3 regions of the Dactylosporangium cerinum genome follow, and region 3 is predicted to be linked to each of the others. Evidence: riboswitches for the same ligand, from Rfam matches in the RefSeq annotation. Region 3 holds a riboswitch; each other region holds the start of a gene.
What was found. A riboswitch is a leader RNA that binds a small molecule or an ion and turns the genes downstream of it on or off. The one in region 3 is predicted to bind cyclic di-AMP.

Region 1: another riboswitch for cyclic di-AMP. It lies ahead of ACFPIJ_RS38695 (C40 family peptidase); the one in region 3 lies ahead of ACFPIJ_RS37805 (C40 family peptidase).
Region 2: another riboswitch for cyclic di-AMP. It lies ahead of ACFPIJ_RS15930 (hypothetical protein); the one in region 3 lies ahead of ACFPIJ_RS37805 (C40 family peptidase).

Annotation. Positions count from the first base shown of each region.
Region 1 is NZ_JBHSIU010000054.1:168,074-175,740, reverse strand. Features, by position in the region: gene ACFPIJ_RS38720 (LLM class flavin-dependent oxidoreductase) at 1-691, shown strand, start outside; gene ACFPIJ_RS38715 (ABC transporter ATP-binding protein) at 835-2,637, shown strand; gene ACFPIJ_RS38710 (ATP-binding cassette domain-containing protein) at 2,640-4,445, shown strand; gene ACFPIJ_RS38705 (alpha/beta fold hydrolase) at 4,495-5,253, opposite strand; gene ACFPIJ_RS38700 (hypothetical protein) at 5,322-5,633, opposite strand; cyclic di-AMP (ydaO/yuaA leader) riboswitch at 5,809-5,973, shown strand; gene ACFPIJ_RS38695 (C40 family peptidase) at 5,981-6,982, shown strand; gene ACFPIJ_RS38690 (hypothetical protein) at 7,075-7,667, opposite strand, start outside.
Region 2 is NZ_JBHSIU010000018.1:83,786-91,452, reverse strand. Features, by position in the region: gene ACFPIJ_RS15935 (D-alanyl-D-alanine carboxypeptidase family protein) at 1-1,088, shown strand, start outside; cyclic di-AMP (ydaO/yuaA leader) riboswitch at 1,361-1,504, shown strand; gene ACFPIJ_RS15930 (hypothetical protein) at 1,977-2,804, shown strand; gene ACFPIJ_RS15925 (IS6 family transposase) at 2,961-3,698, shown strand; gene ACFPIJ_RS15920 (class I SAM-dependent methyltransferase) at 3,761-4,201, shown strand; gene ACFPIJ_RS15915 (class I SAM-dependent methyltransferase) at 4,301-5,131, opposite strand; gene ACFPIJ_RS15910 (glycosyltransferase) at 5,142-6,287, opposite strand; gene ACFPIJ_RS15905 (class I SAM-dependent methyltransferase) at 6,298-7,134, opposite strand; gene ACFPIJ_RS15900 (GrpB family protein) at 7,127-7,636, opposite strand; gene ACFPIJ_RS15895 (alkaline phosphatase family protein) at 7,636-7,667, opposite strand, start outside.
Region 3 is NZ_JBHSIU010000053.1:181,196-188,862, forward strand. Features, by position in the region: gene ACFPIJ_RS37785 (glycoside hydrolase family 16 protein) at 1-389, shown strand, start outside; gene ACFPIJ_RS37790 (NAD-dependent epimerase/dehydratase family protein) at 463-1,434, shown strand; gene ACFPIJ_RS37795 (sigma-70 family RNA polymerase sigma factor) at 1,850-2,773, shown strand; gene ACFPIJ_RS37800 (methyltransferase domain-containing protein) at 2,873-3,619, opposite strand; gene ACFPIJ_RS37805 (C40 family peptidase) at 3,662-4,648, opposite strand; cyclic di-AMP (ydaO/yuaA leader) riboswitch at 4,656-4,804, opposite strand; gene ACFPIJ_RS37810 (ABC transporter ATP-binding protein) at 5,095-5,868, shown strand; gene ACFPIJ_RS37815 (ABC transporter ATP-binding protein) at 5,897-6,661, shown strand; gene ACFPIJ_RS37820 (AMP-dependent synthetase/ligase) at 6,658-7,667, shown strand, end outside.

The DNA of each region.
Region 1 (7,667 bases), on a different contig from region 3:
GGACCACGTGCGATGGCACGCCCCCGTGCAGGCGGTCGCCGACCCGTGGGTCACGCTGACCGCGGCGGCGATGGTGACGTCCCAGCTCCGCCTCGGCCCGATGATCACCCCGCTGGCCCGGCGCCGCCCGGTCAAGCTGGCCCGCGAGACGGCCTCCCTGGACCTGCTCAGCGGAGGCCGGCTCACGCTCGGCGTCGGGGTCGGCAGCGACCGCTTCGGCGCCGAGTACTCGGCCACCGGCGAGGCCGGCGACGAGCGGACCCGCGGCGCGATGCTCGACGAGGCCCTGTCGATCCTGACCGGGGCGTGGTCGGGCGAGCCGGTCCGGCACCACGGCGCGCACTACACGGTCGACGACGTGACGTTCCTGCCCCGCCCCGTGCAGCGCCCGGGCGTCCCGGTCTGGGTCGGCGGCTTCCCCGGCAAGCAGCGGCCGATGCAGCGCGCCGCGCGCCACGACGGGTACGTCCCGGTCAACCTCGAACACCCGGACCAGCTCGCGGAGGCGGCCGCCGTCATCGCCGGGCTGCGTGGCCCCGGCCCGTATGACATCGCGGTGGAGCTGGCGCCGGGCACGGACCTGCAGCCGTACGAGGCGGCCGGTGCGACCTGGTGGCTGACCGCCTTCGACCCGGAGTCGGTGACCGTGGACGCGGTCCGTGGCGTGCTGAAGGCCGGCCCGCCGGTGTAGCGACCTGAAGCTGCTGATTCGCGCGGGACGGAACGCGACGGCCTGCGCTGTTAGCCTGGCTCGATGCTGCATGCGGCACGTATCGGCGTCGTTGCCGACGAACCGTTGACCCTCTTTCTCGCGATGCAGCGCGGCAGCGATCGATGACGCGACCTGACGAGGGCGCAACCGGACGCCGCGGGCCGTCCTGGTGGCCGGCCGTCGTGGCGGTCGGCCGGGCCAGACCGGGGCTCGCCGCCGTCGCGGTGTCCACCACGCTGCTCAGCGCGGCCGTCCCCGCCCTGTTCATCATCCTGTCCGGCACGGCGGCCGGGCTGCTCGCCCGCCGCGACGACGGGTCGGCCGGGTCGCTCGGGCTGGTGGTGGCGGCGATGGCCGTCGTCCTGGCACTGTCACAGCTGAGCAGCATGATCCGCTCCGACGTCCTGGAGGCCCTCGCCCGGCAGATGGACATGGTGCTGCGGCGCCGGCTCATCGAGGCGGTGGCCCGGCCGGTCGGTCTCGGCCACCTGGAGGACCCCCGGCTGCAGGGCCGCATCGCGACCGCGCACGGCCTGGCCAACCGGCTCGGCGGGCCGGCGGGCGGCCTGCTCGGCGTGACCGGCCGGATCCAGGTCCTGCTCACCGCCGTCGGCTGCGTCGCCCTGCTGGCCTGGGTCGACCCGGTCCTCGCGGCCGTGTCGGGGACGCTGCACCTGGTCGTCGGCTGGTGGCTGCGGGACAACTACCGGCAGCTGCTGCACCATCTGCACCTGGACCCGGGCGCCCTGCGCCGCGGCCACTATCTGCGCGACCTGCTGCTGCGGCCCGGCGCGGAGAAGGAGACCCGGGTCTTCGGCCTCGGCCGGTGGCTGCTGGGCCTGCACCACACCGAGTGGCTGCGGGTGTCCACGGCCGCCTGGCAGGGGCGGCGCATCGCCTGGTGGAAGATCGCCGCGGGCGCCGTGCTGCTCGGCGCCGGGCAGGCCGCCGGCATCGCCGTGCTCGCCGACGACTGGCAGGACGGTGCCGTGAGCCTCGCCGCGCTCGTCGTCGGGGTGCAGGCCGGCATCGGGCTGCTGCAGTTCGCCGCGGTCACCGAATGGGACCGGCTGGCCCACATCGGCTGGGACGCCGTCGACGCCCTGGTCGAGGTCGAGGATGCGGTGCGGCCCGCCGGCCCGACCGGTGACCGCGACCCGGGCGCGGCGCCGCTGCGCGAGATCGAGCTGCGCGACGTCAGTTTCTCGTATCCCGACGGCACCCAGGTCCTGCACGGGATCTCGATGACCGTCCCGGCCGGCGGCTCGCTGGCGATCGTCGGGCGCAACGGCGCCGGGAAGAGCACCCTGCTGAAGTTGCTGCTGCGCAGCCACGAGCCGACGTCCGGGGAGATCCTGGTCGACGGGGTGCCGCTGCGCGAGCTCGACCCGCAACGGTGGCGCAGCCGCCTCGCCACGATGACCCAGAACTTCGTGCGGCTGCCGCTGACGGTGCGGGAGAACGTCGCCGGGCCGGGTCGGGCGACCGACGCCCGCACGCTGGCCGCGGTCGCCGCCCAGTCCGACCTGGACACGGTCCTGGCCGACCTGCCGCACGGGTGGGACACCGTCCTGTCCCCGCAGCTGGCCGGCGGCACCGACCTGTCCGGCGGGCAGTGGCAGAAGGTCGCGCTCGCCCGTGGCCTGCATGCGCTGCGCACCGGCGCGACCGTCCTGGCGCTGGACGAGCCGACGGCCAACATGGACATCGAGGCGGAGCGGGCCGTGTACGACGCCATCATCGACGCGACGAGGGAGCACACCTTGCTGCTGGTGTCGCACCGGTTCGCGACCGTCCGGCGGGTGGACCGCATCGTGGTGCTCGACGCCGGCCGGATCGTCGAGACCGGTGACCACGCCACCCTGATCCAGCAGGGCGGCCTGTACGCGCAGATGTTCGACGCGCAGGCGGCGATCGTCCGATGAGCATGTCCGGTGCCATCCGACGGTCCCTCGCCGCGTCGGGCTCGGCCGTCCGCCTGGTGCTGCGGGCGTCGTTCAAGGCCAGCCCGGGCCTGGCGGGCGCGGTCATCGTCGTCGCGTTGGTGGAGGCTGCGCTGCCGGTCGGGCTGGCCTGGACGGTCCGCACGCTCGTGGACGGCCTCACCGCCCACGACACCGGCCGGATCCGGCTCGCCGCGATCGCGATGGGCGTCGTAGGCCTGTGCTGGGTCGGCGCCCAGTGGGTGTCGATGACCAGCCAGACGGTGCTGGAGGAGCGCACCGACCACTGGCTGGAGCAGCGGCTGAGCGGGCTCGTGCACGAGATGCCCGACCTGTCCGTGGTCGAGTCACCCGACTTCCAGGACCGGGTGTTCACCCTCGCCGGGCGGCCGCGGCACCTCGTCGGCTCGATCACCACGATCATCGAGACCGTCGCCCTGGCGGTGCGCTTCGGTGCCGCCGCCGTCCTGTTGGCGTTCGTCGCCCCGGTGCTGACGCCGCTTCCGCTGCTCGTGCTGCTGCCGGTGCTCGCGTCGATGCGGGCCGAGCGGGAGATCTCCAGCATGCTCGACGACATCTCCGCGCCGATGCGGGCCGCGCGCATGCTCTTCCTGGCCGGGACCGAGCCGGGCCCGGCCGGCGAGCTGCGCCAGTACGGCATGACCGGCGCCGTCGCCGACCGGCAGGACGAACTGCTGCGCACCGCGGACCGCCGGCAGCGGCTGGCCCGCCTCCGCACGGGACGGATCATGACCATCGGGTGGACACTGTTCGCCGCGGGCGTCCTGCTGCTGCTCTGGCTGTCGCGCGACGACCCCGGCGTGCGCAGCGGCGGCGTGGTGTTCCTGCTGGCCGTCCTGGCGATGCAACTGGTCGCCCAGGCCGAGCAGGCGGCGACGACGTTCAGCAAGCTCAGCCGGCTCAGCACGATCCTGGAGCGGTTCACCTGGCTGGAGCGCCTCGTGGAGCAGTCCGGCGACCGGCACTCCGGCAGCGCGACCGCACCGGCCGGCCTGCGGCACAGCATCGAGCTGCGGGGCGTGACCTTCCGGTACACCCCCGACGGCCCGCCGGTGCTCGACGACGTCAGCCTCGTCCTGCCCGCCGGCACGGTCGTCGCCCTCGCCGGGCACAACGGGGCGGGCAAGTCGACCCTGGTCAAGCTGCTGATGGGGCTCTACCGGCCGACCGCCGGTCAGATCCTGCTCGACGGCGTCGATCTCGTGACGCTCGATCATCACAGCGTGCGCGAGCGGCTCGCGGCCGGGTTCCAGGACTTCTGCCGGTTCGAGCTGCCCGCCGGCGACACCGTCGGGGCCGGCGACCTGCCGCGCCTCGGCGACCGGGAGGCCGCCGCCGGGGCACTGACCAGGGCCGGATCGGCCGACGTGATCGGCCGGCTCGCCGACGGGCTGGAGACGCCGCTGGGCCGGTCGATGCCGGGTGGCGCCCTGCCGTCGGAGGGGCAGTGGCAGAAGCTGGCCCTCGGCCGGGCGATGATGCGCGAGGCGCCGCTGCTGCGCGTGCTGGACGAGCCGACCGCCAGCCTGGACGCGGAGAGCGAGGCCGCCCTGTTCGCCGGCTGCCTGGAGGTCGGGCGGGCGGACGCGGCGGTCAACGGGTGCGTCACGCTGCTCGTGTCGCACCGCTTCTCGACCGTCCGCACCGCCGACCTCATCGTGACGCTGCGCGACGGCAAGGTCGCCGAGGTCGGCACGCACGAGGACCTGATGGCCACCGGCGGCTGGTACGCCACCGTCTGCACCATGCAGGCGGCCGACTATGCCTGAGCCCGCGCCGACGGTGGCCGCCGTCCGATCCCGCCGTCCCTGCAACGGGTCAGGCCCGGCGGATCGGCATGTGCGTGGGTGCCGGCGGGCCGGACAGAAACGTGGTGACGAGCCCGGTGCACAGCTGCGGGTGCTCGATGAGCAGGGTGTGCGAGGCGTTGGGCACCACGGCGAGCTCGGCATCGGGCAGCGCCCGGTAGAGCCGCAGGACGTGCTCCAGGGAGACGGCGTCGTCGTCGCCGGCCATCACCAGCGTCCGGCAGGCCACCGCGCTCAGGTCGGCGGCGGCCAGCGCCAGGTCGCCGGCGTCGGACGACGCGGCGATCCGCTCGATGACGGACACCAGGTGGCCCGGCCCTTCCGGGGTCACCTCGGCGTGCTGGTCGTAGATGATCTGCGGGATGTCGGCAGGGGTGGCCGGCGGTAGCAGGACGCCGTCCTGATGGAAGGCCCCGCTGATCAGCACCAGCCGGGACACCAGGTCGGGCCGGGCGATCGCGGTCAGCAGCGCCACGACCGCACCCGCGCTGTAGCCGACCACCGCGGCCGGCCCGCCGACGACGTCCCGCAGGAACGCGACCGTGTCCCGCGCCATGACCTGCGGGCTGAGCGGGCCGCCCGGGTCCGCGGTGTGCCCGTGGCCGCGCCGCTCCGGCACGTACAGCCGGAACCCACCGTCCAGCGCGTCCAGGTTGCCGGCGAAGCAGCGCGAGTCGACGACCGCGCCGTGCAGCAGCACCACCGGATCGCCCGCGCCTCGTTCGTCGTACCAGGTGCGCACGCCGTCGAGCTCGACATACCGCTGCACTGTGACCTCCCGCCCCGATCATGGCGCACCGGAACCGCCCCCGCTGCCCGTGGCACGGTCCTGGTGCGCTACCGGCCCGGCAGGGGGCCGCCGCGCAGGAACGCCTCGTACAGGTCGCGGACGTCCTCGTCGATCGTCGGCCGGATGTTGCTGTACCGGGTGTCGGCCCGGTCGCGGTGCGGCCCCGAGAGCCAGTAGCGCTCGTCGGTCTCGACGTCGAAGAAGTTCGCGTCGAACATCCCCGGCCAGCGGCGCAACGTCCGGCCGTGCCAGTAGGCCGTCTTCCAGGTGCGGTTGAACCGGACGGTACTGATCCACGCCGGACCCTGATCGGTGCCGTGACCGGTCTTCAACTGCACGAACATCACCCGCTCGGCCATGGACAACCACGATGCCGCAGATCTCCACGTCGCGCATCGCCTTATTCACGCCGTTCGAGACAGGCAGGTGCGTCTTGAGTCTTCGTTAAGTGTCGCTTAGATCGAGGCCCGACGGTCTCTGCTGCCGTTACGTTTGGGTCGGCCTGCCGGACTTCGCCACCCCGCCGGGGTGGCCGGGCAGCCACCGCTGAGTCGCCGGCCGCGTGTCCCGCACGAGGTCGACGAGCCGGGGAACCAACCTGGTTTCCATTGGGGTGAATCCGCGCCACGGCGCGGTAGGGCGCGCCTTCTTCTCGCCCGAATCCGTCAGCTAACCCGGTAAGCGGTCCAGGAAGAAGGACTGTGCCGTGTTCAACGGACGCACGACGCTGCGCACCGCGGTCGTCGCGCTGGCGGTGGCGGCGATGATCGCCCCGGCCTGCGCCGCGCACGCGGATCCGACGCCTGAGCAGCTCCAGGCCCAGATCGACAAGGGCAACGAAGAGGTCGAGCTCGTCGTCGAGCAGTACAACAAGGTCAAGGGCGACCTCGAGGCGACCGAGGCGGCGATCACCAAGTTGCAGGCCGACCTGGCACCGCTGCAGGCCACCATGGACACCGCCCAGGACGACGCCACCACGCTCGCGGTCAACGCGTACAAGAGCGGCGGCAACCTCGGCACGTGGTCGCTCATGCTCGGCGCGAGATCGTCGGACAACTTCACCGACCGGGTCGGCACCCTCCGGCAGATCTCGCTCAGCCAGCAGCGCGACCTGGCCGCGTACGGCGCGGCGAAGGACGCCTTCACCGCCGAGCAGCGCCGGCTCAACGACACCAAGGCGGCGCAGAGCCAGCAGAAGATCGAGCTGGAGACCCGCCGCAAGAAGATCGAGGGCGACATCGCCCGCCTGGACCAGATGCAGGCCAAGGCCGAGGCCGCCGCCGCTGCGGCCGCCGCTGCCGCCGCGAAGCCCAAGACGACCACCACCACGCCGCCGCCCGCGGGGAAGCCACCGGCGGTGTCCGGCTCGGCGGGCAAGGCGGTCAACTACGCGTGGGCGCAGCTCGGGAAGAAGTACGTGTGGGGCACCGCCGGGCCGAACACCTTCGACTGCTCCGGGCTGACCATGATGGCGTGGAAAGCGGCCGGGGTGTCGTTGCCGCACAACGCCGCACAGCAGTGGCAGAAGGTCCGCCACATCTCACGCAGCCAGCTCGCCCCGGGCGACCTGGTGTTCTACAACAACCTCGGGCACGTCGGGATCTACATCGGCAACAACCAGATCATCCACGCCCCCAACAGCCGTACGGTCGTGAAGGTCGCCCCGGTCGACATCGACAAGTTGTACGGGTACGGCCGACCGGCCTAATTGGTTGGACGCCGGCAGCCCGGGCGTCCATGGTCGGTCGATGAGCGATCGGTTCGCGGGCGTCCGGGCGACGTTCGACCACGACCGGCGACCTACGCGCCCTCGGCCTGGCGATGGCCTTCTGGGAAGCGGCCTGACGTCAGGCCCGCCGCCAGCCGCCAGCGTGCCACTTCACCTTCGTGTGCGCCGGTCGCGGTTGCGGCGGAGACAGCCGCCGGGTCCGCGCCACCGCTGAGCGCGGCGAGCGGCCAGGTCGGCACGCCGTCAGCGCCGTCGTAGGCGGTCCAGGCCCACGGTCCGTCGAAACGCCAGGCGCGGCCGTCGGCGTCGGCCACGTCGTCACCGGGCGTCAAGAAGGCGTACGGCCGGAAGACCAGCTCAAATGTGAGCGGGATGCCGTTGCCGGGTTCGATGCTGGTGCCCTGGAACTCGGCGGCGGGGTCGGGTGCCTCGCCGGCTGGCAGGATGAGCAGGCTCAGTTTCGGCCGCGGCAGCCAGCCGGTCTGTTGCGGCGGATCGTGCTCGTGGACCTCGATGACGTGGATGATCCGGGGCGGGATGCCGATGCGACAGGTGTCACCCGGCGCGAGCTGGTCGGCAGTCGGTTCCGTGACGTACAGCTCGGCCGGATCGTGGCGGTCCAGGGCCGCCTCGCCGTTCCAGCGGATGCCGTCGGCGTCGGGGT
Region 2 (7,667 bases), on a different contig from region 3:
CCGTGCCGCGGGTATACGCAATCCCAGGCGTTCCGCCAGTGTTGCCGTGGCCGGAGGCCGGGCAGTCAGCGGTTGAGATTGACGGGCTCGGCCGGCTGGGCTCCTCCGGTGGTTCCCGACCCGTGCCGATCGCTAGCGTCGCCAAGGTGATGACCGCGTACGTTGTCCTGCGGGATCATCCCCTGCGCCTGGACGAGAACGGCCCCACGCTGACCGTCTCGGCTGAGGAGGCCGCCGCTTATCCGTCTCAGCTCGCCTCCGGCCAGTCGCTGGTCCAGGTTGTGGCCGGCGAGGTGCTCACCGAACGGCAAGCCCTCCAGGCCCTGCTTTTGCCCTCGGCCAACAACATCGCCCACATCCTCGCCCGGTGGGACGCCGGCAGCAGCGATGCGTTCGTGGCCAAAATGAACCAGGCCGCAGCCGGCCTCGGGATGGCAGACACGCGCTATACCGACCCGTCCGGGCTCGCACCGTCCACCGTCAGCACCGCTGCCGACCAGGTCACCCTGGGCCGGGTGGCAATGCAGGTGCCGGTGTTGGCGCAGATTGTGGCGATGCCGCAGGCCACGCTGCCCGTCGTCGGGCCGGCCAGGAACGTCAACACACAGCTTGGTAAGGACGGGATCGTCGGCATCAAGACCGGCTCCACCGATGAGGCCGGCGGCTGCCTGCTCTTCGCGGCCGAGATCTCCGCAGAAGGGCAGCGGCTCAGGATCATCGGCGCCGTACTCGCACCCGGCCCGAACATGGCAGACGCCTTCGAGGCCACCCGTCGCCTGATCCAAGCCAGCAGCAGCCTGCCGCACAAGTACCGGGTCGTGCGCGCCGGAGATATTGTGGCGACCGCCCGGGGACCGATGGGCAGGAGCACAACCCTTGCCGCAACCGGCGACGTGGACGTGCTCGGCTGGCCCGGCTTGGCCTACCAGATCGATACCCTGACCACTATGCCGCGCCGCCACATTGCAGCGGGGACCCATGTCGGCACGCTCAAGCTCACTGCCTCAGCCACGGCCGTAACCACTGCCCTGCAGACCACTCAGGCACTCGCACCACCCAGCCGGTGGGAGAGGATCACGCACGGGTGACTGCCGGCGTCCTGCTGTGGCGTCACCCGAACACACCCGCGCCGGTTCGCACCTGGCACGGGCGGCCGCACCGGGGAACGGTCGACGATGGAGACCGTTCCCCCGGTCATACACGAATCACATCGCCGGGCTGCCGAACGCCCGATAGCTGAAACGTGTAGTTAATTCCTTACGTTCCGCTTAGATTTCCGTCGGACGCTTCACGCGCATTTGCGTACCCGCTAGGGTCATGAAATCAACTGTGGCTAACCGTCACCGCCTAGGGTGACTCCACAGTGGATCCGCTGAGTCGTGTTCGCACGAGCCGGGGAACCAGGCACAACTGGGGTGAATCCACGGGGCCACGTGCCGCGAGGTAGGGCGAGCTTCCCGCCCGAACCCGTCAGCTAACCCGGCAGGCGGTGCCGGAAGGAGTAGTGCGTGCAAACCCTCGCGTCGCATCACATCTGCCGCCTGACCTCGACCCGCGGCCCGGGCGCCCATTGGGCGTCGACGGTGATGAGACGGTGTCCGGTTCAGTAGCCGTTTCGGCGCCGACACCCGCACACCCACGACGCGACACCGACCCAGCTATCACTGTCCACTTTGGACAGTTAGTGGGCAGTGCCGCTGACCACCCCTGCCGACACCAGCTTCGGCGGCAGGGGGCGATACCGGCCGCCCGGACGCAGAACGACCGCGCCGTCCGGCGCCGGCCCCAGCCGTCGCGTTCCAGCATGCAATGTCGAGGTTCCCGTGCAGCACCTGTTCACATCACAGCACAACAAAACCAGTCCGCCCTCCGGAAGCCGCCGCCCTCGGCGGCCTCGGCGGTTTGCCGCCGGATGTGCAGCGTGACGTTCTTGGTCTGCTGCCGCACCGAATCCGCGCCGGCCGGAGGGAGGCCGAATGTCCACCGGCGAGACTGAGGTCCAGCAGGACAGCGCCGCGAACGTTCGCGGCCCTCGTCACCTGCAACGTTCCCGCCGCGGCCGCCACGCGGCCCGCCCCCGGATCGGGCTGTACCTCGGCGCAGCCATCATCGCCGCCACGGGGATCGGTTGGTCTTTGCTGCCGACATCGTCGGCCACTACCCCGGGTATCGCAGTACATGCCGACATGGCGCTGGCGGACGACGCGGACCGAGCGAGGGTCGCCGAGAACGACGCTTCCCGCAGCAAACAACGCGGCCAGGTACAGCCCAGCCGGCAACCGACCGCAACGGCCACGGCCCATCCGAAGCCGTCGCAGACGAAGCCGAGCGCACCAGCGTCGTCGTCACCAGCGTCCTCGCCGTCGCCGACCGTCCGCGGCCCCGTCGGCGGGCTGACCCAGGCCGAGATGAACAACGCCGTGGCCATCATCGAAGCCGGCCAGCAACTGAAACTGCCCCGACGCGCGTTCGTGGTGGCGATCGCCACCGCGTTGCAGGAAAGCCATCTGAGAAACCTCGCGAATGCGAACCTGCCGGAGTCGTTGAAGCACCCGAACGAAGGCGTCGGGTACGACCACGATTCGGTCGGGCTCTTCCAGCAGCGACCCAACTGGGGGACCGTCGCCCAGCTGATGGATCCGCACGAATCCGCGCGCCGCTTCTACTCCGCGCTGGCGAAGATCCCCGGCTGGGAGCAGCTGCAGATCACCGTAGCGGCGCAAACCGTCCAAGTGTCCGCCTATCCAGACGCCTACGCGAAGTGGCAGACCCTCGCTCAGCAGATTGTCGACGCCGTCGCGTAGCGCGCCCGGGGTTCCCTCCGGCGGTCACGGATTGATCATTATAGTGACGCGGCCGAGGGGTCGGGCTGCGCTCCCGGTTCCGTGGGTCGGCTTCTCTCGGTTGTCTTCGCGGGGTCTGTTGCATTGATCGATGCCCTGGTCAGGCAGGCTTGAACGGTGAAGCACTCGAACCGCCGGCGTCCAGTCCAGCCACCACGGTCAGCGTTCGCCGGGTTCCAGTTCCCGCCCGACGTCATCATGGTCGCCGTCCGGCTCTACCTGCGGTACAACCTCTCCTACCGCGACGTCGAGGAGTTGCTACTTGAGCGTGGTGTTGAGGTCGACCACGTCACCGTCTTCCGCTGGGTGCAACGCTTCACCCCGCTGCTGGTCGACGCGGCCCGGTTCTGCCGGCACGCACCCGGCGACAGATGGTTCACCGACGAGACATACGTCAAGGTCAACGGTGTCTGGCGATTCGTGTACCGGGCCGTCGACCAGCACGGCCAGGTCACCGACGTACTCGTGTCCGCCCGCCGCGACGCCGTGGCGGCACGACGGTTCCTCCGCCGGGCGATGGCCACGATGAAGGTACGGCCCGCCGAGGTGATCACCGACGCGGCGCCGGTGTACCCAGCGGTCCTCGATGACCTGGTCCCATCGGCGTGGCACCACGTCGAACGCCACGCCAACAACCGGGTCGAAGCAGACCACAGCCAGCTCAAGCACCGGCTCAGACCAATGCGCGGACTACAGACCGCCCAGACCGCCCAGACCGCCCAGACCGCCCAGACGATCATCGCCGGACACGCATTCATGCAGAACCTCCGCCGCGGACACTATGAACTCGGCATCGACGCCCCACGCGGACTCCGCGTCGCCGCGGCGTTGGCCGAACTCGCCACCGCCATCTGAAGACCAGGTCGGCACTCGCTTCAACCTGCCCTCCCGCGCTTCGCGCGAGCAGCGATCGGCACATGCAACAGCGCCGCCTGGACCGTCTTCGCCTCGTCGAGGTGCCCTTTGTGCCCGAGGTGCGGCTGTATCTGGCTGAGGACGCCATCGTGTGGTGGGCCAGGATGGAAGCACAGGCTGGCGTGAAGCGACCGCCTCCGTTCTGGTCTTCCGCGTGGGCCGGGGGCAAGGCGATCGCCCGATATGTCCTGGACCATCCGGCGGCAGTGGCCGGCCGACGGGTTCTGGATCTGGCTGCCGGTTCGGGGTTGGTCGCCATCGCAGCAGGAAAGGCCGGCGCGGCAGTTGCGGCGCGCGGCGCCCAGGTGCTCGTCGGCGATCCCGGCCGGGAACATCTGCCCCGCGGCCGCATGCAGACTGTTGCTACCTACCGGTTGCCGCTCGTGGACGTCTTCGCAGACGCCCAACTGACCCAGATGAACGTGCTGCGGCTGCGCCGATAGCCTCAACGCAACGGACCCCTGGGCGGGATCGCCGTCTACAGCCTGGTCCGCCGGGCCCGCCGCACCCCGAAGACCTGACCGGCGACGACCGCCCGACGCTCACCCGGCGTCGGCGGGGTTGTCAGCCCCCGCCGACGCGTGTGCGCCGTCCGGTTCGCGGCGGCCCACGATCGAGTAGAAGCTCAGGACCTCGGGGAACGTGCCGCCGGGGGAGAGCTCGTGGAGCCCCTGCCGCAGGTCCCGCTCGAAGGCGTCGCGCTGGTCGCCCAGGACGGCCGGGCTCGCGAACGAGGTCGAGTACAGGTAGCCGACGATCCGGTCGGTCGTCCACACGGTCTCGGTCTCGTACTGTCGCGTCCGCAGGCTGAAGCCGGCCTCGGTCAGGAAGTCGCCGTGCCGGCCGGTGACGCCGAAGGCCTGGTTCCCGGCGCGGCGTTCCTGGCCGAGGTACCGCTGGATCGTACGCACGGCCACCGCGTGCCACTCGGTCCGGACGTCCCACACGTCGCTGCCGCCGCCGAGCACCGCGACGACCCCGGTCCCGGTCAGCCAGTCGCGGGCCCGGGCCGACAGCAGCCGCCGATCCATCCAGTGGAACGACGAGCCGGCGACGACGAGGTCGGCGCTCCCGTCCGCCAGCTCGAGCGTCTCGGCCGGCCCGACGAGCCACGTGACGTTGCCGATCGCCTGCCGGTCGGCCTTGCGCCGGGCGAGCGCCACCATCGCCGGGTCGGCATCGATCGCGGTCACGGTGTCGAAGGCGCGGCTGAGCGGGAGCGCCACCTCGCCGGTACCGCAGCCGAGGTCGACGACGTGCCGCCCGTGGGTCCCGACGCTGAGGCGCACCAGGTCGTCCAGCATCGCCGCCGGATACGCGGGCCGGAACTGCGCGTAGTACTCGGCGGTGCTGGTGAAGATCGGCCGGTTCATCGTGGTCCCGTCACTGGTGCAGCTCCTTGCCCCGCCCCTCGGCCATCGCCAGGCAGTAGGCGAGATGGAAGGGCAGGCCCGCGTATCCGTATATTGTCTCGTTGGAGGCGTTGCGGTGCGGGTCCGCCTCCAGCCGCCCGGCCCACTCGTCGATGAGGAAGCCCGGGTTGCGGCCGATCACCTCCCGGAAGAGCGCGACGGCGTCGGCCCACCGGCCCTGCGCCTGCCGGAGCAGGCCCAGGTTGAGCGTGATGTGGTCCAGGTGCGGCGCGGCCGACCGGGCCTCGGACAGGGTCTGCTCGGCGGCTGCCTCGTCGCCCAGTGTCAGCTGCAGGACGCCGACCATGTTGGCTGCCACGCCGTCTTCGGGGGAACCTTCCGCCGCCCGGGTGAACGCGGCGAGGGCGTCGCGGTCGCGGCCGGCGGAGCGCAGCACGTGCCCGTGCAGGTAGGCCAGCTCCGGATCGTCGGACGCGGCGACCGCCCGCTGGGCGAGGTCCAGGCTCTCCTCGAAGCGCCCGAGCCGTCGTACCGACAGCGCGATCTGCATGAGCAGGAACGGGTTGTCGCCCTCGGTGTCCAGTCGCCCCTGCAGCAGGCCGAGGTACATGCGCAGCTTGGCGTCGCGAACCGCGATCGGGCGGGAGAAGCCGTTGTGGTTGAGCACGACGTCGGACGGCGCCCAGCCGCGGCCCGACTCGGCCAGGGACGGCGCCACCGTCTCGGCGACCCGGCCGTGGTAGCGGATGCCGGGGTCGCGGCGGAACAGACGGACCACCGGGTCGGTGTAGAAGCCGCCGTTGGGGAAGAAGTTGTACCGCGTGACGCCGAACGCATGCCGCCCCGCGCCCGCCTCGGAGGCGAGCCGCCGTACGCTCGCCGCCGCCGCTTCCGGCAGCCGCTCGTCGGCGTCGAGCACCAGGATCCAGTCGGAGGTGGCCGCGTCCAGGGCGCGGTTGCGGGCCTTGGCGAAGTCGCCGTCGAGCGTGTCGGTGAGCACGACGGCCCCGGCCGCCACGGCGATCTCCATGGTCGCGTCGGTGGACCCGGTGTCGACGACGACCATCTCGTCGACGGCGGGCGCGGCGGACTCCAGGCACCCGCGCAGGAAGGCTTCCTCGTTCTTGACGATCATGCACAGCGAGACGGTCGCCATCGCCCGCCCCTCACCGCTGCCGGGGGCCGGCGGAGACGAACAGCCCGGTGGACTTGGTGACGGTGAAGGCGCCGTCGCGGGCGATGCGCTCCTCGACGTCGGCCCGCAGCGCGTCCAGGTCGACCGCGTCGCGCCACGACGGCAGCGACGCGACGTAGGCGATGACCGGGTCGGCCTCCTTGACGACCAGGCCGTCGTCATAGCTGCGGACGGTGACGTCGGTGAAGGCCTCCCGCAGCTGCTCGGCGCCGTTGGTCAGGTCGAAGCGGCTGGTGTCGACGCCGCCCTCGAAGACCTGCCGGCCGGGCCGCGCGTGCCGCTGGGCGAGCTCCGTCAGCTCGCGCAGGTGGTCGGGCCCGTTGGTGGCCGTGAACGCCCGGCCGGCCGGCTTGAGGACGCGGGCGAGCTCGCGCAGGGCCTGCGGCCGCTCGTCGACGAGGTACAGCATGTGGTTGGCGATGACCGCGTCGAACGTGCCGGCCGGGAACGACAGGCCGAGCACGTCCTCGGCCCGGTACGCCGTCTGCGGGGGCAGCACGGAGCCAAGGCTGGTGCGGACGCTCTCGATCATCGTGGGGGAGCGGTCCGACAGGGTCAGCCGGACGCCCGGCGGGAGCGCGGCGGCCGCCTCCTGCCACAACCAGGCCGAGCCGCAGCCGACCTCGAGGACGGTCGCCTCCGGCGCCAGGTCGAGCTGCTCGGCGACCCACCGGGGCCAGGAGATCGACGCGGTGGACCAGTTGGCGTGCAGAGCGATCCGGGCGTTGATGCCGTCCGGGGTCTGGTACTGCGCCTTCACCCCGTCGGCCGCCTCGCGCCCGACCTTCGTCGCCGTGTTGTCAGTCATGCGTGCCTCCCGTTGTCCGATTGCCGTCGAGGATGCTGAGGATGAACGGGGCCTTGGCGCCCGTGTATCGGTCGGTGTCGTGCGGGTGCTCGGCGGCGAGGCGCTCCTTCAGCGCGGCGTACTCGGCCCGCACGGCCGGGTCGCGCCGGAGCCGGTCGCGGAACTCGAGGCGCTTGTGCCAGTACTCGCCGCCGTGCTCGGTGAGGTGGATGTGAACGGTGCGGCCGCCGTCACGCAAGAACGTGCGGCCCTCGACGCCGGCGGTGCCGAAGGACAGGTAGCCGCCGTCGGTGAGCCGCTGCGCGACGGCGTCGTGGTCCTCGGGCCGCACCCCGACGAGGATGTCGACGATGGGCTTGGCGACGAGGCCGGGCACGGCCGTCGAGCCGATGTGCTCGATCGCGGCCGGGACCGGGGCGCACAGCCGCGACAGCCGGGCGGCGGTCTCCCGGAACACCTGCGGCCAGACCGGATCGGGGGCGGCCAGGGTGAGCTCGCGCATCACAGCACCTGGGCGCACAGGGGGATGAGCA
Region 3 (7,667 bases):
CCTACGCGATCGAGTGGTCACCGGCGGGCTTCAAGGTGTCCGTCGACGGCAAGGAGCGCGTCGCCGACCCGGCCGTCTCCACGGCGCAGCGCTGGTTCGGCTTCGCGGTGACCACCAGCGGATCCGCCACCCCCGGCACGTCGACGGCGTTGCCCGTGGAGTTCCAGATCGATTTCCTGCGCGTCTATGCGCTCGCGCCCGGGTCGTCGCTGCCGGCGGTCGCCGCGCCACCGTCCACTGTGCCCAATGCGGTGCCGGGCACGCCGCAGGGGCACCGGTGGTCGCTGTGGCTGGCGGTGGTGGCGACGGTGATGGCCGCGGTCGCCCTGTTCGTCCTGGTCGTGCACAAGACCCGCCCGCACCGCCCCCCACCGTCCCATCGGGCGTAGATTCCGCTCCCCGCGTAGTCGCTCACAGCGAACAGGGCTGTGCCGAGCGGCACGGACGGCAAAGGATCGCCGGATGAGAATCCTTGTACTCGGTGGCACCGTGTTCTTCGGCCGGGCGGTTGCCCGGCAGGCCCTCGCCGCCGGCCACGACGTCACCTGCGCGGCCCGCGGCACGTCCGGCGACCCGGTCGACGGCGCCCGGTTCGTGACCGTCGACCGGTCCGACCCCGACGGGCTGCGCGCCGTCGAGGGCACCTTCGACGCGGTCGTCGACGTCGCCCGCAAGCCCAGCCACGTCCGGCACGCCGTCGCGGGGCTCGCCGGCCGGGTGGGGCATTACACCTTCGTCTCCAGCTGCTCCGTCTACGCCGACACCGCGACCCCGGACCAGACCGTGGCGACGGCGCCGTTGCTCCCGGCCGCCGACCCGGACTTCGACGACCCGGCCGCCAGTGCCGAGGCGTATGGCCGCTGCAAGGTCACCTGTGAGGAGCTCGTCCGGGACGGCTTCGCCGATGTCTTCGTCAACCGGGCCGGACTGATCGTCGGGCCGGAGGACCCCACCGGCAGGTTCGACTACTGGGTGGCCCGGCACGCCCGCGGCGGCGAGATCCTGACCCCGGGTGACCCGGACGACCGGGTCCAGTTCGTGGATGTCCGTGACCTGGCCGACTGGACGGTGCGGGCCGCGGAGGAGGGCCTGACGGGGACGTTCGACGGTATAGGTGCGCCGATGACCCGCCGGGACTTCCATGCCGGCTTCGGCGGCGACGGCACGCTCACCTGGGTGTCACAGGACTTCCTGGTCGCGCAGGGCGTCGAGCCCTGGTTCGGTCCGCGGTCGCTGCCCCTGTGGCTACTGCTGCCCGAATTTGCCGGGTTTCTCACCCATGACACCACCCCGGCCCTTGCCGCCGGGCTTCGTCCCCGCGCGCTTGCCGAAACCGCGGCGGACACACTCGCCGCATTCGGTGATGTACGCCACAGCACAGGTCTCACGGAAGAGGAAGAAGTCGCGCTGTTGCGGGAATGGCACGCTCGGTAGGCGGGAGTGTGACGAGCCCGTCAGCATTTCGACAGACGGCAGCACGCGTCGATTCCTGCGGATACCTGCGCATTTGCCTGTCATGCGGGCGACTGTTGCCGATGAACTGCGGTGACCCCGGTCCCAGTCGGTGCCGTTCCCAGGGAACTCACAGCGAGTTTAGGCGTCTGACGGGCAGGAATACCACGTATCACTTGTTGGAACCGAAGCGAACCGGAGAAGCTCCCGAGTCGTCTAGGTAAGTGGTGCAACTCTCACGGGTCGTCACCGAATCGCCCGCGAGGGTGGAATTCGGCAGGCCACGTGACCGTTGTGTAGGGGGCATACCCGGGGGGCACCCGTTTTAGCAGGGTGAAACGGGGAAGGCGAAGGATGGACGGGGAGGGGCCCGAAGGTGGAGAACGTGAAAGTGGAGATGCGACCCGATACAGGTGCCGAAGAGCGTGACCTGGTTGGTGTCTACCTGCATGAGATCTCCCGCACGCCGCTGCTCGACGCCGCTTCTGAGGTCGAGCTTTCCAAAGCGGTCGAGGCTGGTCTCTATGCGGAGCATCTGCTGGACGTGGACGAGCTGCCCGACGGCGTGAGCGCCGCCGAGCTGCAGCGTCTGGTCGACGAGGGCGAGCGCGCCAAGGACCGGTTCATCCGGGCCAACCTGCGCCTGGTGGTCTCGATCGCGCGGCGTTACGTGCGGTCCGGCATGCCGATGCTCGACCTCATCCAGGAGGGCAACACCGGCCTGGTCCGCGCCGTCGAGAAGTTCGACTACGTGCGCGGCTACAAGTTCTCGACATATGCGACATGGTGGATCCGCCAGGCGATCAGCCGGGCGATCGCGCAGCAGGAACGCACCGTCCGGCTGCCCGTCCACCTCGTCGAAGACGTCAACCGGATGCGCAACGTCGCGCGTCAGCTCACCCGTGAGCTCGGCAACGACCCCGAGCCTGAGCAGCTCGCCACCGCCCTCGGCGTCCCCGTCGAGCGCGTCCACGAGCTCAAGCGCTGGTCCCAGGACACCGTCTCGCTCGACACCCCTGTCGGCGACGACGGCGACACCAGCCTGGGCGACCTGGTCTCCGACTCCGACGCACCGTCGCCGGAGGACGTGGTCCTCGCCGCCCTGGAGCGCCAGCGCATCGAGGGCCTGCTCAACCACCTGGACGACCGGTCGGCGGGCATCATGCGCGCCCGCTACGGTCTCGAGGACGGTCGCGAGCACTCGCTGACCGAGGTCGCGAGCCGGTTCTCCCTGTCCCGCGAGCGCATCCGCCAGCTGGAGATCCAGGCCCTCGGCCGGCTCCGTGAGCTGGCCCGCGCCGAGGGGCTCCAGGCCGCCTAGCCGATCGCAACCGACAACCGCAGCCCCTGACCGTTCCCGGTCGGGGGCTGCCCCGTGTCAGACCTCAACCCAGGCGGGCGCCTGGGTTGCTGCGCGGCCTCAGGGCCGGTGCGCCACCACGAACAGTCGCGGAAACGGCAGGATCGTGCCGAACGGTTCCCGGGGGTACCGGTCTCGCAGCCGGGCGGCGACCCGGGCGCGGAAGTCGTCGAGCTCGGCGCCGGACAGCGCGTCGAGGTACGGGCGCAGCCCGGTGCCGCTGAACCACTCCAGGACCGGGTCCTCGCCCGGCAGGACGTGGAAGTAGGTCGTCTCCCACGCGTCGACGGTCAGACCGAGCGCCGCGAGGGTCCGCACGTACCAGGCGGGCTCACGCACCGGCGTCGCGCCGCGCGGGCCGGGGACGCCGGGGTCCAGGATGTCGGCGTCGAGGATCGGGCCGCCGGTCGGGACCTGGAACGCGAGGGTGCCGCCGTCGTCGAGGCCCGCGGCGAGGACCGGCAGCAGCGCCGCGTGGTCGGGGACCCACTGCAGGGAGGCGTTGGCGACGATGACGTCGACCGAGCCGCGCTGCGGGCGCCACCCGGCGATGTCGCCGAGCTGGAAGGACAGCTGCGGCGTGGCCAGGGGCGCCGCCGCGGCGAGCATCTGCGGGGACGAGTCGATCCCGAGCACCGCCGCGTCCGGGTAGCGGGTGGCGAGGGTCGCGGTCAGGGTGCCGGGGCCGCAGCCGAGGTCGACGACCGCGACCGGGGCGGTGGTCGGGATGCGCGCCACCAGCTCGTGGAACGGGCGGGCGCGTTCGTCGGCGAAGCGGGCGTACTGCCCGGGATCCCAAGAGGCCATGCCCCATCTTGCGGGCATGGCCTCTGCGTGGTTCACCAGGGGTTACTTGTGTGGCCGGCCGTATCCGTACGTGTCGCTGCGGCCGTCGATCGACTGGACCTCGACGTTCCGCCCGGTGGTCGGGGCGTGGATCATCTTGCCGTTGCCGATGTAGATGCCCACGTGCCCCAGGCCCCGGAAGAAGGCCAGGTCGCCGGGGGAGAGCGCGGACCGTGAGATGTGCGTGGTCTTGCTCCATTGATCGGCGGCGTTGTGCGGCAGCGTGATGCCGGCCGCCTTCCACGCGCCCATGGTCAGGCCCGAGCAGTCCCAGCTGTTCGGTCCGGCGGCGCCCCACTTGTAGGGCTCGCCGAGCTGGGCACAGGCGAAGGCGACGGCCGCGTTGGCCGGGCTGGTGCACTCGGCGCCGAGCGTGACCTTGACGCCGGTGGAACCGGTGCTGCCGGCCGCGGTGGCCTGGCGGCGGAGGGTCTCGAGCTTCTTGACGTCGCCCTCGATCTTCTTCTTCTTGGTCTCGAGCTCGGCCTTCTGCGCGTTCTCCGCGGCGAGCGTCTCGTCGATCTTCTTCTTCTCGTCGTCCAGCTTGGTCTTGGCCGCCGTGTAGTCGGCGATCTCGTGCTGCTGGTGCTTGCCGATCTGCTGCAGCGTGGCGAGCTGGTCGATCAGCGTGTCCGACGACTGTGCGTTGAGCACGACGTTGAGGCTCTGCAGGGGACCGGCGCCCTTGAAAGCGGCGACGGCGATGACGTCGACGTTGGCGTTGGCCGCGGCCATGCTGTCCGCGAGGGGCTGGAGCTTGGTCTGGAGGGTGGCGGCGGACGCCTGGGTGGCGGCCAGCTCCCCATTGATCTTGTTGAAGGCCTCGACCAGGTCTTCGAGATCGTTGCCCGCCTTCTCGAGCTGGGCTTCGATCTCGGCGAGGGTGGGTTCGGCCTTGGCGACACTCGTCGGTGCCACGACGGCCAGCGACACAGCCCCGATGATCAGGGTGCGCAGCAGGGATCGTCTGGCGCGGTGTCCAGCGGACAAGGGATGACCCTTCTTCACCGACCGCCTACCGGGTTAGCTGACGGGTTCGGGCGGGAAGAGTGCCGCCCTACCGCGCCTTCGCGGATTCACCCCAAAGGACCTTGGGTCCCCGGCTCGCACAGCGCCGGACGGCGCTCGATTCGGCGGCGCTTGCCCGGCGCCACCCGGGCTGGGCGACGGACTGCCGAGCAGGCCAGGACCTAACTTAACGTGATCAACAAAGAAGCGAAACCCACGCGCGTTGTTCTATATCTATTACCCCAAAAGTCCGTATCACGGCGAGTTGTCGGTCCACATCGGACGGTGATGCAACACGGAAGAAGGTGTTGACGGACACACAATTGGGGCTTGATTCTGCTCTGATACCCGGTTAAATACACGTAACTTTATTCACCGTCGATGCACATAGTTCGCCCACTCCGAACACCCCCGGAGGAGCGTCACCGATGTTGCGTGTCCAGAACCTCGAGGTCGTCTACGACGACGTGATGCTGGTGCTTCGCGGCGTCAGCCTGCAGGTGCCACCAGGACGGATCGTCGCGCTGCTCGGCGCGAACGGTGCGGGCAAGACCACGCTGCTGCGAGCCCTGTCGGGCCTGCTCGGCGTGCACGACGGCGCCATCACCAAGGGCGCCGTCACGCTCGACGACAGGCCCATCCACCGGCTCAGACCGGCCGCCGTGGTCCGCCGCGGCGTGACGCAGGTGATGGAGGGGCGCAGGACGTTCGCCGAGCTGACCGTCGAGGAGAACCTGCGGCTCGGCGCGCACACCCGCTCGAAGGGGCGGGCGGAGGCCCTCGAGCGCATGTACGGCCTCTTCCCCGTCCTCGCCCAGCGGCGCGGCAGCACCGCCGGTTACCTCTCCGGCGGCGAGCAGCAGATGCTGGCGATGGGGCGGGCGCTCATGTCCGACCCGGCGTACCTGCTGCTCGACGAGCCCAGCCTCGGCCTCGCGCCGCGCCTGGTGGAACAGGTCCGCGACCTGATCGTGCAGATCAACCGGGCCGGCACCGGCGTGCTGCTGGTCGAGCAGAACGCGACCATGGCGCTGTCCATCGCCGAGCACGGATACGTGCTGGAGACGGGCAAGGTCGTGCTCGACAAACCCGCCGCCGAACTGCTCGCCGACGACGACATCCGCGAGTTCTACCTCGGCCGGGCCGAGCGGTCCTTCCGCGACGTCAAGCACTACAAGCGCCGCAAGCGCTGGCTGTCGTAGCGCTGTCGGAAACCTAGAAGGAGTCGCCGTGCTGCGTTTCGAAGACGTCCGGCTCAGCTTCGCCGGCGTCAAAGCCATCGACGGTGTTTCGTTCACCGTCGCCAAGGACGAGTTGTTCGCCGTCATCGGTCCCAACGGGGCCGGGAAGACGTCGATCTTCAATGTGATCTCCGGTGTGTACCGGCCACAGCACGGCAAGGTGACGCTCGACGGCACCGATCTCACCGGTCTGCGCCCGGACAAGATCGCCAAGCTGGGCGTGGCCCGCACCTTCCAGAACGTCGAGCTGTTCCAGCACCTGACCGTGCTGGAGAACCTCATGCTCGGCCGGCACCATCACATCCGCTACGGCACCCTGGCGGCCATCGCGTGGCTCGGCCGCGCCCGGCGCGAAGAGATCGCCAACCGGGCCGTGGTCGAGGACATCGTCGACTTCCTGGAGCTCGCGCAGTGGCGCCGGCTCCCGGTGGGGCTGCTGCCGTACGGCGTGCAGAAACGCGTCGAACTCGGCCGGGCCCTCGCCATGGAGCCGAAGCTGCTGCTGCTGGACGAGCCGGTCGCCGGGATGAACCTGGAGGAGACCGAGGACATGGCCCGCTTCATCCTCGACGTCCGCGAGGAGCTCGGCATCCCGATGATCCTCGTCGAACACGACATGGGCCTCGTGATGGATCTCGCCGACCGGGTCATGGTCGTCGACTTCGGTGTCCCGGTCGCCACCGGCACGCCGGCCGAGGTGCAGAACAACCCGGACGTCCTGCGCGCCTACCTGGGGGAGGTGGAGGCGGCATGACGATCGCCGACCTGGTCAAACAGCACGCCGAACGGACACCGCACGCGGTCGCGATGCGGGAGAAGCACCGCGGCATCTGGCGCGAGATCACCTGGCGGGACTACTGGAGCACCGCGGAGACGGTCGCCCGGGCGCTGCGGTCGCTCGGTGTCCAGCCCGGCGACCGCGTCGCGATCCAGTCGGAGAACCGCTCCGAGTGGCTCTTCGTCGACGTGGCGACCGTCGCGGTCCGGGCGGCGACCGTCGGGCTGTACCCGACCAACCCACCCGATGAAGTGCGTCACATGCTGGCCGACTCGGGCGCGCGGATCCTCTTCGCCGAGGACCAGGAACAGGTCGACAAGGCCCTGGCCGTCCTGGACGACTGCCCGGACCTGGAGTGGATCGTCTACCTGGAGCCCAGAGGCATCCGCGGCCGGTACCAGCACCCGAAGCTGATCGCCTGGAGCGACCTCCTCGCGTCGCACGAGGGCGCGGAAACGATCGACCTGGAGGCACACAGCGACGACGTCGCCACGCTGATCTACACGTCGGGCACGACCGGGCGGCCCAAGGGCGCGATGCTCACCGTCGCCAACGTGGACTTCGCGATCCGGGTCCTGATCGAGGGCGGTGGCTTCTCCGACCCGCCGCCGGGACCGCGCGACCTGACCCTGTCGTACCTGCCGCTGTGCCACGTCGCGGAGCGGGTCTTCACCGTCTGGTTCAACGCGGCCGCCGGGGTCACCGTCCACTTCGGGGAGTCGATCGCGACGGTACAGGCCGACCTGCGCGAGGTGCAGCCGACGATCCTGTTCGGGGTGCCCCGCATCTGGGAGAAGATGATGGCCGGCGTCACGATCCGGCTCGCCGGGGCGTCGCTGATCAAACGCTCCAACGCCCGGCTGTGGCTGCGCGTCGCGGACCGCATCGGCGCCACCCTGGAGGCCAACGGCGGCAAGCACACCGCCGGCAGCCGGCTGCTCTACGCGATCGGCTGGCTGCTGTGCTACCGGGCGCTGAAGGA